Alicycliphilus denitrificans K601: one gene and its partners. The protein of the gene in region 1 interacts with the protein of each later gene in a pairwise test. Links are inferred from orthologs where the notes say so. Each region holds a gene or a part of one and is shown in the gene's direction. Other genes may lie near its edges. The genes, in order: ALIDE2_RS15565, ALIDE2_RS14555 and glnL.

Region 1 (3,760 bases):
GCCGCTACTTCGTGGCGGGCGACGCGCCCTGCGTGTTCGAGGTAGAAGGCGTGCGCGTGGGCCTGCTGATCTGCGAGGACGCATGGTTCTCCGCCCCGGCGCGCGACGCGGCGGCGGCGGGCGCGCAGCTGCTGGCCGTAATCAACGCCTCGCCCTTCCACCTGGGCAAGGGCGCCGAGCGCGAGCAGACCATGCGCGAGCGCGTGGCCGAGACGGGCCTGCCGCTGGTCTACGCCCACCTGGTGGGCGGGCAGGACGAGGTGGTGTTCGAGGGACGCTCGTTCGCGCTGAACGCCGACGGCACGGTAGCGATGCGTGCGCCGGCTTTCGAGGAAAAACTGGTGTTTGCGCAGGTCCATCAAGCGCAAGCAGGTATCGAGATGGAAGCAGATGTGGCCCCTGAGCGCAGCTTGGAGGCCGACCTGTGGGACGCCCTGGTGCTGGGCGTGCGTGACTACGTGGGCAAGAACGGCTTCCCCGGCGCGCTGCTGGGGCTGTCGGGCGGTATCGACTCGGCCCTGGTGCTGGCCATCGCCGTGGACGCGCTGGGCGCGGACAAGGTGCGCACGGTGATGATGCCCTCGCCCTACACGGCCGATATCAGCTGGATCGACGCGCGCGACATGGCGGCACGCCTTGGCGTGCGCTACGACGAGATCGCCATCGCCCCGCAGTTCGAGGCTTTCAAGGCTGCGCTCGCGCCGCTGTTCGAGGGCCGCGCCGAGGACACCACCGAGGAGAACCTGCAGGCGCGCATCCGCGGCACGCTGCTGATGGCCTTGTCCAACAAGTTCGGCGCCGTGGTGCTCACCACCGGCAACAAGAGCGAGATGGCCACGGGCTACTGCACGCTCTACGGCGACATGGCCGGGGGCTTCGCCGTGATCAAGGACGTGGTGAAGACCCGCGTGTTCGACCTGGCACGCTGGCGCAACGCCAACGACCCGTACGGCACGGGCGCCAACCCCATTCCAGAGCGCATCATCATCCGCCCCCCGAGTGCCGAGCTGCGCCCGGACCAGAAAGACCAGGACAGCCTGCCGCCTTACGAGGTGCTCGATGCGATCCTGGCGCGCTATATGGAAAATGACGAGCCGGTGGAGGACATCGTGCGCGCCGGCTACGACCGGGCCGACGTGGAGCGCGTCACCCGCCTCATCAAGATCAACGAGTACAAGCGCCGCCAAGCCCCCGTGGGCGTGCGGGTCACGCGCCGCAGCTTCGGCAAGGACTGGCGCTACCCGATCACGAACAAATTCAGGGCCTGACGCCCCTCGGCCACGCCCCCCGCTTCACCCACATTCCAGGAGTCCACGCCATGCAAATGATCACCGCCGTCATCAAGCCTTTCAAACTGGAAGAGGTCCGCGAGGCGCTGGCCGAGTGCGGCGTGACGGGGCTGACGGTGACCGAGGTGAAGGGCTTCGGCCGCCAGAAAGGGCATACCGAGCTTTACCGCGGCGCCGAATACGTGGTGGATTTCTTGCCCAAGGTCAAGATCGAGGTGGTGGTGCGCACCGAGGACGTGGACCGCTGCGTGGATGCCATCGTGGCCGCGGCGCGCACGGGCAAGATCGGCGACGGCAAGATCTTCGTAACCGCCGTGGAGCGCGTGGTGCGCATACGCACGGGGGACCTGGACGACGCGGCCGTGTGACCGTATCGGTCAGATCACGTCGCGCAGGGGGATCGTGCTGGCGCTGAGGCCAGCGTCCTGCACCAGCGCGGCGAGCAGGGCCGCAGGCTCGATGCCCGTGCGGATCAGCCCCATCTGCCACTCGCTCATGAGGCCGCAGCGCTCGGAGTGCCGCAGGAAGTCCAGCAGGCCGCCGTAGTAGCCATTGGTATCGAGCAGGCCTACGGGCTTGTCGTGGTAGCCCAGCTGGCGCCAGGTCCAGACCTCGAACAGCTCCTCCAGCGTGCCTATGCCGCCGGGCAGTGCCAGGAAGGCGTCGCTGCGCTCGGCCATCATGGCCTTGCGTTCGTGCATGCTCGTGACGACGTGCAGCTCGTCGCACAGGTGGTTGGCCAGCTCTTTGTCCACCAGCGCCTGGGGAATGATGCCGACCACGCGCCCGCCCGCCAAGCGCGTGGCCTCGGCCACCGTGCCCATCAGGCCGCTGCGCCCGCCGCCATAGACCAGTTGCCCGCCATGCTGGCCGATCCAGCGGCCCACGGCCACGGCGGCCTCGGTGAACAAGGAGTTGTTGCCGGGACGCGAGCCCAGGTACACGCAGATGGAAAAGGCAGCATCAGCCATGGATAAACCTTTGGTAGAGCGCGGCGGCCCAGGTCGCGCCGCACAGCAGCAGGCTCAGCAGCACGGCGGCGCTACCCATGTCCTTGGCGCGCTTGGACAGTTCGTGCAGTTCGGGGCCGATGCGGTCGATGGCCGCCTCTATGCCCGAGTTGAGCAGTTCGGTGATCAGCACCAGCACCACAGTGCCGGCTAGCAGCGCGGTCTCCGTCCAGCCGTTGCCGAGCCAGAACGCCAGCGGCAGCAGCACGGCGGCCAGGCACAGCTCCTGGCGGAAGGCCTTCTCGCCCCAGCCCGCGCGCAGCCCCGCGACGGAGTAGCTCGTGGCATGCCACAGCCGGTTCAGGCCGGTGCGCTGCTTGTGCGGGTGGGGGCTGGCGGGCGGCAGGGACATGGGCGGTGGCGTCGGTGGGCGATGGGGCGGCCCCGGCACGACCGTGGCCGGGGCGCTGCCCGTCATTTGTTCTTGCGCGGGCGCGGCGGCAGCTCGTGATGCACCAGGCGGGTGCCCGCCAGCGCATCGTGCCAGAACTGGCGCTGCGGGTGGAGATAGCTGGCCAGGGCCCAGAAGATGACCCACAGGGTCAGCAGCAGGAGGGTCGCCAGCACGGGTATGCCTGCCGCGTACGCCGCCAGCGGCGGCAGGAACCACAGCCAGCTCAGCAGGTAGCGCAGCAGCGCACGCCACTGGCTGATGGCGCGGCCCTGGCTGTCCACCACGCGGATGTGCCAGGTCTTCATGGCCAAGGTATGCCCCCGGGACCAGAACCAGACGAAGTAGATGCCGAAGACGACGAACAGGAAGGCCTGCAGCGCATGGCGGTTGTCCAGCGCATGGCGGGTCTGCGTCAGCGTGCCGAACAGGTAGCCGGCGATGAACACCACGCCGAACATCAGCATGCCCTCGTACAGCCAGCAGGCCATGCGGCGGTACAGTGGGGGGGCCATGGTGCCCGCCGACGGGGCCGGCGGGGAGGGTGTCGCGGCGTTGGATGACTGGGTGGAGCCTGGCTGGCTGGGGGCGTGCATGCGGGAAGAGCGCGGGGTTCGGGAGCGCTATTGTGGCGGATGCAGTGGCGTCAGGTCGCGGACGGGCTCCTCCCGCGCATCGGGCACGGAGGCAGGCTGCAGGGGGGGCAGAGAGGCCGGCACGGCCGATGGCGTGGCGATGGGGGCCGTCTCTACCACCGCCGGCGCGGGCGCGGGCAGCACCTGGGGCGTGTGGATGAGCTCCGGTGCCACGATCTTCGGCGGGTTGGGCACGGCCGGCGGCGTGTCGGCCGCCGCGGGCACGCGGGCCAGCTTCTTGGGCGAAACGGGGCGCACGGCGGTGGCCGCGCCCCGGGGCCTGGGCGCGGCCTTGGCTGCCAGGCGCTTCTTTTCCTCGGCGCTCAGCGCCTGGTAGGCCTCCCATTGGGCGCGCCTGCTGTCCGCGGGGAGCTGGGCTGCGGCCGCGTAGTTCAACCGCGCCTGGCTACGCTGCTGGGCGCTCAGGCTGGCCCA
Region 2 (4,256 bases), 220 kb from region 1 along the record:
GGGAGGAAAAGGCTTGCCGCCGCCGGGCGCCGGCGGCCGCTGAATGGGGCCGCCGCGCCCCGTGGCGCGTATTCGTGGCAACCCGGCATTTTAACGGCGGCCACCTGCGCCCCGGCCGGGCGCCTGCAGGGGATGAATGCGAATGGGATAATTTCCGCCATGAGCAGCATCACCATCAAAGACGCCCAAGGCATTGCCGGCATGCGCGAGGCCTGCCGCCTGGCCTCCGAAGTGCTGGACTACATCACCCCCCACATCAAGCCCGGCATCACCACCGCCGAAATCGACCGCCTGGGCGCCGAGTGCATGGTCAGCCAGGGAACGGTGTCCGCCACCATCGGCTACCAGCCGCCGGGCTATCCGCCCTACCCGGGCCACCTGTGCACCTCGGTCAACCACGTGGTGTGCCACGGCATACCGAACGACAAGCCGCTCAAGAAGGGCGACATCGTCAACGTGGACGTCACCGTGATCACCAAGGACGGCTGGTACGGCGACAACAGCCGTATGTACATGATCGGCGAATGCTCGATCGCCGCCAAGCGCCTCTCGGCCCTGACCTACGAGGCCATGTGGCTGGGCATACAGCAGGTCAGGCCCGGCGCGCGCCTGGGCGACATCGGCCACGCCATCCAGAAGTTCGCCGAGGGCCACGGCCTGTCGGTGGTGCGCGAGTTCTGCGGCCACGGCATAGGCCAGAAATTCCACGAAGACCCCCAGGTGCTGCACTACGGCCGCCCCGGCACCGGCCAGGAACTGGTGCCCGGCATGACTTTCACCATCGAGCCCATGCTCAACCAGGGCAAGCGCGACATCAAGGAACTGGGCCAGGACGGCTGGACCATCATCACCAAGGACCGCAGCCTGTCGGCCCAGTGGGAGCACACGGTGCTGGTCACGCCCACGGGCTACGACGTGCTCACGCTGTCGGCGGGCTCGCCCCCTCTGCCCCCGTTCGTGAAGGCCACCACCACCTGAGGGCCTGGCACGGAGCCGGCGCGCACGGTTCTTGCTAAGTCCATCTCATGTCATCACGCCATCCTCTGCCCCCTTCCGACTCCGCCTCTCTGCACGCGCTGCGCGACGGCTACCGCCAGGACAAGGCCGCCCTGCTGGCCAGGCTGCACGTGCCCGACGCCTCCACGCGCGGCATCCGCAGCCTGCTGCGCAGGCTTTCCGCGCTGGCCGACACGGTGCTGTGCCGGCTGTGGACGCACGCGCAGCTGCCGCAGAGCTGGGCCCTGGTGGCAGTGGGCGGCTACGGGCGTGCCCAGCTGTTCCCGCATTCCGACGTGGACGTGCTGCTGCTGCTGCCCGACGGCACGCAGGCGTGCGCCGACGAGGCGCGCAAGCCCATCGAGGCCTTCATCGGCAGCTGCTGGGACGCGGGCCTGGAGATCGGCTCCAGCGTGCGCACCACGGCCGAGTGCCTGGCGGAGTCCGCCGCCGACGTGACGGTGCAGACCGCGCTGCTGGAATCGCGCCTGGTGTGCGGCAGCGCGGCGCTGTTCGAGGACTTCCGCCGGCGCTACGACGCGCAGATGGACCCGCGCGCCTTCCTGGTCGCCAAGACGCTGGAGATGCGCCAGCGCCACACCAAGTACGAGGACACGCCCTACGCGCTGGAGCCCAACTGCAAGGAATCGCCCGGCGGCCTGCGCGACCTGCAGATCATCCTGTGGGCGGCCCGCGCGGCGGGGCTGGGCCGCACCTGGCGCGAGCTGGAGGCCAGCGGCCTGGCCACGCCCTTCGAGGTGCGCCAGATCGAGCGCAACGAGGCGCTGCTGTTCCTCATCCGCGCGCGCCTGCACGTGCTCGCGGAGCGGCGCGAGGACCGCCTGGTGTTCGACCTGCAGACCGCCGTGGCCGAGGCCTTCGGCTACCGCTCCACCGCGCCGGACGGCCGGGGGCTGGCCATGCGCGCCAGCGAAACGCTGATGCGCCGCTACTACTGGGCCGCCAAGGCCGTGTCGCAGCTCAGCCAGATCCTGCTGCTGGGCATAGAAGAGCGGCTCAACCCCTCCACGCACGAGCTGCGCCCCATCAACCCGCGCTTCTTCGAGAAGGCCGGGCTCATCGAGGTGGCCAGCGACGACCTGTACGAGAAGCACCCGCACGCCATCCTGGAGACCTTCCTGCTCTATGAGAGCACGCTGGGCCTGAAGGACCTGTCTGCGCGCACGCTGCGCGCGCTCTACAACGCGCGCGCCGTGATGGACAGGCGCTTTCGCCACGACCCGGCCAACCGCGCGCTGTTCATGCAGATACTGCGCCAGCCGCGCGGCATCACGCACGCCATGCGGCTCATGAACCAGACCTCGGTGCTGGGGCGCTACCTGTGGCCGTTCCGCCGCATCGTGGGCCAGATGCAGCACGACCTGTTCCACGTCTACACGGTGGACCAGCACATCCTCATGGTGCTGCGCAACATGCGGCGCTTCTTCATGGCCGAACATGCGCACGAGTACCCGTTCTGCTCGCAGCTGGCTGCGGGCTGGGACAAGCCCTGGATCCTGTACGTCGCGGCGCTGTTCCACGACATCGGCAAGGGCCGCGGCGGCGACCATTCGCAGATCGGCGCGCAGGAGGCTCGGCACTTTTGCCGCCAGCACGGCGTGGAGCGCGAGGACGCGCGGCTCATCGAATTCCTCGTGGCCGAGCACCTCACCATGAGCCAGGTGGCGCAGAAGCAGGACCTGTCCGACCCCGGCGTGATCGCGGCGTTCGCGCGGCGCGTGGGCAACGAGCGCTACCTCACCGCCCTGTACCTGCTCACCGTGGCCGACATCCGCGGCACGTCCCCGAAGGTCTGGAACGCCTGGAAGGGCAAGCTGCTCGAAGACCTGTACCGCGCCACGCTGCGCATGCTGGGCGGGCGCGCGCCCGACGCCGCCGCCGAGATCGAGGCGCGCAAACGCGAGGCGCTGATCCTGCTGGCCCTGAGCGCCCTGCCCCACGAGGCGCACAAGCGCCTGTGGGGGACGCTGGACGTGAGCTACTTCATGCGCCACGAGGCGCCCGACATCGCCTGGCACACGCGCCACCTCTCGCGCCACGTGGGCAGCACGCGGGCCATCGTGCGCGCCCGCCTGTCCCTGGCCGGCGAGGGGCTGGAGGTGCTGGTCTACGCGCCCGACCGGGCCGACCTGTTCGCCCGCATCTGCGGCTACTTCGACCGGGCGGGCTTCTCCATCCTGGACGCGCGCGTGCACACGGCGCGCAACGGCCACGCGCTGGACACGTTCCAGGTCGTGGCCTCCAGCCAGCCCGGCGCCTACCGCGAGCTCATCCACATGGTCGAGAGCGACCTGCAGCGCGCCATCGAGGACCAGGGCGCGCTGCCCGAGCCCGCGCGCAGGCGCGTGTCGCGCCGCGTCAAGAGCTTCCCCATCGCGCCGCGCGTGACGCTGCGCCCCGACGAGCAGGCCCAGCGCTGGCTCATCAGCATCTCCGCCAGCGACCGCGCCGGCCTGCTGTACATGGTGGCGCGCGTACTCTCGCGCCATGGCCTGAACGTGCAGCTGGCCAAGGTCAGCACTCTGGGCGAGCGCGTAGAGGACACCTTCCTGGTGCAGGGCCCGGAGCTGCAGAGCAACGCACAGCAGATCCGCATCGAGACCGAACTGCTGCAGGCGCTGGCGGATCAGTAGATCGGCGCGTCAGTGCGCGTGCGCGCCCGCCACGGGCACCAGCCTGCCGTTCTTGTCGTAGAGCTTGCCGTCGACCACCACGTCGCCGTCGTACAGGCTGGCCAGCACATGCGCGCTCAGCGTGCGGTCGGAGGCCGCGACGAACACCGACTGCTGGTCCGAGTTGCCCCGCTTGAAGTGGTTGAACAGCAGGTTGAGCACGATGGCGACCAGGGCCGTGGCGCTGATGCCGGAGTGGAAAATGGTCGCGAACCAGTCGGGGAACTGCGCGTAGAACTTGGGCGCGACGACGGGAATCAGGCCCGCGCCCACCGAGGTGGCGACCACGATCAGGTTCATGTTGTTCTGGTAGTCCACCTTGGACAGGGTGCGTATGCCGCTGGCCGCCACCGTGCCGAACAGCACCAGCCCGGCGCCGCCCAGCACCGACGGCGGCACGCAGGCCACCACGCGGCCCATGACGGGCAGCACGCCCAGCGCAATCAGGATCAGGCCGCTGTAGGCCACGACGAAGCGGCTCTTGACGCCCGTGACGGCCACCAGGCCCACATTCTGCGCAAAGGCACTTTGCGTGAACGAGCCGAACAGCGGCGCGACGATGCTCGA
Region 3 (4,021 bases), 1.8 Mb from region 1 along the record:
CAAGATCCACCCGGGCGAGGCCGCCACCAAGGACCTGTACCACCTGCCGCCCGAGGAGGACAAGCTGGTGCCCACCGTGTGCCACAGCCTGGACCAGGCGCTGGAGGCGCTGGACAAGGACCGCGGCTTCCTGACCAAGGGCGGCGTGTTCTCCGACAACATGCTGGACGCCTACATCGAGCTCAAGATGGGCGAAGTGCAGCGTTTCCGCATGGCGCCGCATCCCGTCGAGTACGACATGTACTACTCGCTGTGAGCGGCGCAGGGGGGCGCTTCGGCCTCCCGGCGGTGTGCCAGGGGCGGCCGCGGCCGCCCCTTTTGCATGGTGGCCCGCGTGGGCGAATCGGGCGCCGCAATTGGCGGTCCGGGGGGATTGGGGGATACTCAGCGCCGCCGTGCATGCGCCGCGCATGTCATGTGAGGAGTTCGATGAAACACAGCCTGTTCGCCCTGACCGTCATTGCCGCCATGCTGCAGCCCGCCTGGGCGCAGGACCGCATCTACCGCTGCGGCAACGAGTACACCAACAACGCCGCCCAGGCCAAGGAGCGCGGCTGCAAGCTCGTCGAAGGCGGCAACGTGACGGTGCTGCAGGCCCCGCGGCCGGCCGCGGCGGCGCCAAGCGGCGGGGCCGGCGCCGGCAGCCCGCCGGCGAATGCGCCGCGCGTGGATGCGGCCGACCAGCGCGCACGCGACGCCGATGCGCGCGCCATCCTCGAGGCCGAGTTGCGTAAGGCCGAGGCGCGCCTGGCCGAGCTGCGCAAGGAATACAACGACGGCTATCCCCAGCGATCGGCCCTGGAGATGCGCAACCCGCAGGGCTACATCGAGCGCACGGCCGAGCTCAAGTCCGCCGTGAGCCGCGCCGAGGCCGACGTGGCCGGCATCAAGCGCGAACTCGCGCGCTTGAACAAGTAAGCGCGGGCAAGGCAAGGGGACACCATCATTTCGGCACCCCGGCCCGCGGAGCGCTACCAGGCGCTGGACCTCATCTCCACGCTGGTGGCCGTGCTGCACCCCGATGGTGCAGTGGTGTTCGTCAACGCCGCGCTGGAGGACGCCCTGGGCCTGTCGCGCCGCATGCTGGAGGGCACGGACTTCGGCGCGCTGCTGACCGACCCGGCCATCCTGCGCAAGGCGCTGGCGGGCGCGCGCGGGCGCGACTTCGCGGCGCTGCGCTTCGAGGCCGCGCTGCGCCGTCCGCCGCAGGAGCCGCTGCCCGTGCACGCCAACGTGGCGCGGGCCGAGCCCGGCAGCGAGGTGATCGTGGAGCTGTGGCCGCTGGAGGCCCAGGCGCGCCAGGACCGCGAGGAGCGCCTGCGCGAGCAGGCCCAGGCGCACAAGGAGCTGATCCGCAACCTGGCGCACGAGATCAAGAACCCGCTGGGCGGCATACGCGGCGCGGCGCAGCTGTTGCAGATGGAGCTGCCTGGCCCCGAGCTTGCCGAATACACCCAGGTCATCATCCACGAGGCCGACCGCCTGCAGGGCCTGGTGGACCGTCTGCTGGCGCCGCACCGCCACCCGCACCAGGTGGGCGACGTGAACATCCACGAAGTCTGCGAGCGCGTGCGCTCCCTGGTGCTGGCCGAATACCCCCAGGGTCTGGCCGTGCTGCGCGACTATGACACCTCCATCCCCGAGTTCCGCGGCGACCGCGCGCAGCTCCTGCAGGCGCTGCTCAACATCGTGCAGAACGCCGCTCAGGCGCTCGCCGAGCGCATCGCCGCCGGCGACGCACAGATCACCCTGCGCACGCGCGTGGCCCGGCAGGTCACGTTCGGGCGCCAGCGCTACCGCCTGGCATTGGAATTGCATGTCATCGACAACGGGCCGGGCGTGCCCGAGGCCATCAGGGAGCGGATCTTTTATCCGCTGGTGACGGGCCGGGACGGTGGATCGGGGCTAGGCCTGACGCTGGCGCAAACCTTCGTGCAGCGGCACCAGGGCCTGATCGACTGCGACAGCGAACCGGGCCGCACGGACTTTCGCATCCTCATCCCGCTGCCCTGATCCCGGCCATGCAAGACCTACGGGAAAGGGAGCACCAATACATGAAGCCGATCTGGATAGTGGACGACGACCCCTCGATTCGCTTCGTCCTGGAGAGGGCGCTGGCGCGCGAGGGCCTGCCCACGCGCAGCTTCACGCAGGCGCGCGAGGTGCTGGACGCGCTGGCCGGCGTGGCCGCGGGCGGCGCGGCGCAGCAGGGGCCGCAGGTGCTGGTGAGCGACATACGCATGCCCGGCGACTCGGGCCTGCAGCTGCTGGAACAGGTGCGCGCGCAGCTGCCGGGCCTGCCGGTCATCGTCATGACAGCCTATTCCGACCTGGACAGCGCCGTGTCCGCCTTCCAGGGCGGCGCGTTCGAATACCTGCCCAAGCCCTTCGACGTGCCCAAGGCCGTGGAGCTGATTCGCCGCGCCGTGGAGGAAAGCGAGCGCGAGCAGGTGGCCGAGCAGCAGCAGGCCGACGCGCCCGAGATGTTGGGCCAGGCGCCGGCCATGCAGGACGTGTTCCGCGCCATCGGGCGCCTGTCCCAGAGCGTGGTCACGGTGCTGGTCACAGGCGAATCGGGCTCGGGCAAGGAACTGGTGGCGCGCGCGCTGCACAAGCACTCGCCCGTGGCCGGCGGGCCGTTCGTGGCCATCAACACCGCCGCCATCCCGAAGGACCTGCTGGAGAGCGAGCTGTTCGGCCACGAGCGCGGCGCCTTCACCGGCGCGCAGACGCAGCGGCGCGGGCGGTTCGAGCAGGCCGAGGGCGGCACGCTGTTCCTTGACGAGATCGGCGACATGCCCTTCGACCTGCAGACGCGCCTGCTGCGCGTGCTGTCCGACGGCCAGTTCTACCGCGTGGGCGGCCACGCCGCCGTCAAGTCCCATGTGCGCGTGATTGCCGCCACGCACCAGGACCTGGAGCAGCGCGTACGGGACGGCGCGTTCCGCGAGGACCTGTTCCACCGCCTCAACGTCATCCGCCTGCGCCTTCCTGCGCTGCGCGAGCGCCGCGAGGACGTGCCCATGCTCACGCGCCACTTTCTGCAGCGCAGCGCGCGCCAGCTGGGCGTGGAGCCCAAGCGCATCTCCGACGCGGCGCTGGAGACGCTCATGCGCTTCGCCTTCCCCGGCAACGTGCGCCAGCTCGAGAACATCTGCCACTGGCTCACCGTCATGGCGCCGGCCCAGGTGATCTCGGCGCGGGACCTGCCGCCCGAGGTGCTGCAGGCGGGCGCGCCCGTCCATGCGCCCGCGGCGGCGGCCGACGAGGGCTGGGAGCTGGCGCTGGAGCGCGAGGCGCAAAGGCTGCTGCAGGACGGCCGGCCCGAGGTGTGGGAAGCGCTGGCGCGCCGCTTCGAGTCGCGCCTGATCCGCACCGCCCTGCAGGCCACGCACGGTCGGCGCATGGAGGCCGCGCAGCGCCTGGGCATAGGCCGCAACACCATCACGCGCAAGATCCAGGAACTGGGGCTCGATGCGCCGGATGAGGTATGAAAAAGGCCAGGGCCTGTTCACCTCCAAAACGGGAGTGCGAAGGACGAATGCCGGGATGCAGTGCAAGGCGCGGTGCGCGCCAATAGCCGCAGCTATTGGCAAGCGCCGCAACGCCGCAATGCGCCCGGCATTCGTCCTTCCCTTCGGGTTGCCCCGCCGTGGGGGGCATCTGCTTTGTCGCGCGGCTTGCCAATAGCTACGGCTATTGGCCGCGCCACGCTTCGCGCATCTGCCCCCACGGCGAGGCAACGCATCTCCCGTTTTGGAGATGAACAGGCCCTAGCGCTTGATGGGAAAGCGCTGGCAGCTACTGAAAGAGTAGCTTTAGCCCAGCGTGGCGACCACCGGCGCGTGGTCGCTGGGCTGCGGGTTCTTGCGCGGCGCGCGGTCGATACGGCAGGCCGTCACGCCCGCGCGCAGCGCCTCGCTCACCAGGATGTGGTCTATGCGCAGGCCGCGGTTCTTCTGAAAGCCCAGCTGCCGGTAGTCCCACCACGAATAGCTCTTCTCGGGCTGCTCGAACATGC

The links.
Region 2: the proteins of ALIDE2_RS15565 (region 1) and ALIDE2_RS14555 interact in binary tests that used the Escherichia coli proteins (3 or more experiments, as listed by UniProt). The link is inferred for Alicycliphilus denitrificans K601 from one-to-one orthologs.
Region 3: the proteins of ALIDE2_RS15565 (region 1) and glnL interact in binary tests that used the Escherichia coli proteins (3 or more experiments, as listed by UniProt). The link is inferred for Alicycliphilus denitrificans K601 from one-to-one orthologs.

The regions. Positions count from the first base shown.
Region 1 is NC_015422.1:3,278,313-3,282,072, reverse strand. What follows is about bases 272-2,987. They hold ALIDE2_RS15565 (P-II family nitrogen regulator), read left to right. Parts: upstream 272-1,318; coding sequence 1,319-1,657; downstream 1,658-2,987. Other genes in these bases: ALIDE2_RS15550 (RDD family protein), read right to left, coding at 2,714-2,987; ALIDE2_RS15555 (diacylglycerol kinase), read right to left, coding at 2,253-2,651; ALIDE2_RS15560 (LOG family protein), read right to left, coding at 1,667-2,260; ALIDE2_RS15570 (NAD+ synthase), read left to right, coding at 272-1,268. Outside these bases: more of ALIDE2_RS15570, read left to right, coding at 1-271; more of ALIDE2_RS15550, read right to left, coding at 2,988-3,286; ALIDE2_RS15545 (DUF3106 domain-containing protein), read right to left, coding at 3,314-3,760. UniProt on the Escherichia coli protein: P-II indirectly controls the transcription of the glutamine synthetase gene (glnA). P-II prevents NR-II-catalyzed conversion of NR-I to NR-I-phosphate, the transcriptional activator of GlnA. When P-II is uridylylated to P-II-UMP, these events are reversed.
Region 2 is NC_015422.1:3,060,071-3,064,326, forward strand. Bases 639-3,850 are described here. They hold ALIDE2_RS14555 ([protein-PII] uridylyltransferase), read left to right. Parts: upstream 639-1,025; coding sequence 1,026-3,650; downstream 3,651-3,850. Other genes in these bases: map (type I methionyl aminopeptidase), read left to right, coding at 639-978; ALIDE2_RS14560 (nucleobase:cation symporter-2 family protein), read right to left, coding at 3,660-3,850. In the rest of the region: more of map, read left to right, coding at 160-638; more of ALIDE2_RS14560, read right to left, coding at 3,851-4,256.
Region 3 is NC_015422.1:1,512,602-1,516,622, forward strand. The notes cover bases 1-2,977. They hold glnL (nitrogen regulation protein NR(II)), read left to right. Parts: upstream 1-942; coding sequence 943-2,013; downstream 2,014-2,977. Other genes in these bases: glnA (type I glutamate--ammonia ligase), read left to right, coding at 1-256; ALIDE2_RS07160 (hypothetical protein), read left to right, coding at 430-918; ntrC (nitrogen regulation protein NR(I)), read left to right, coding at 2,055-2,977. Outside these bases: more of ntrC, read left to right, coding at 2,978-3,494; xth (exodeoxyribonuclease III), read right to left, coding at 3,819-4,021.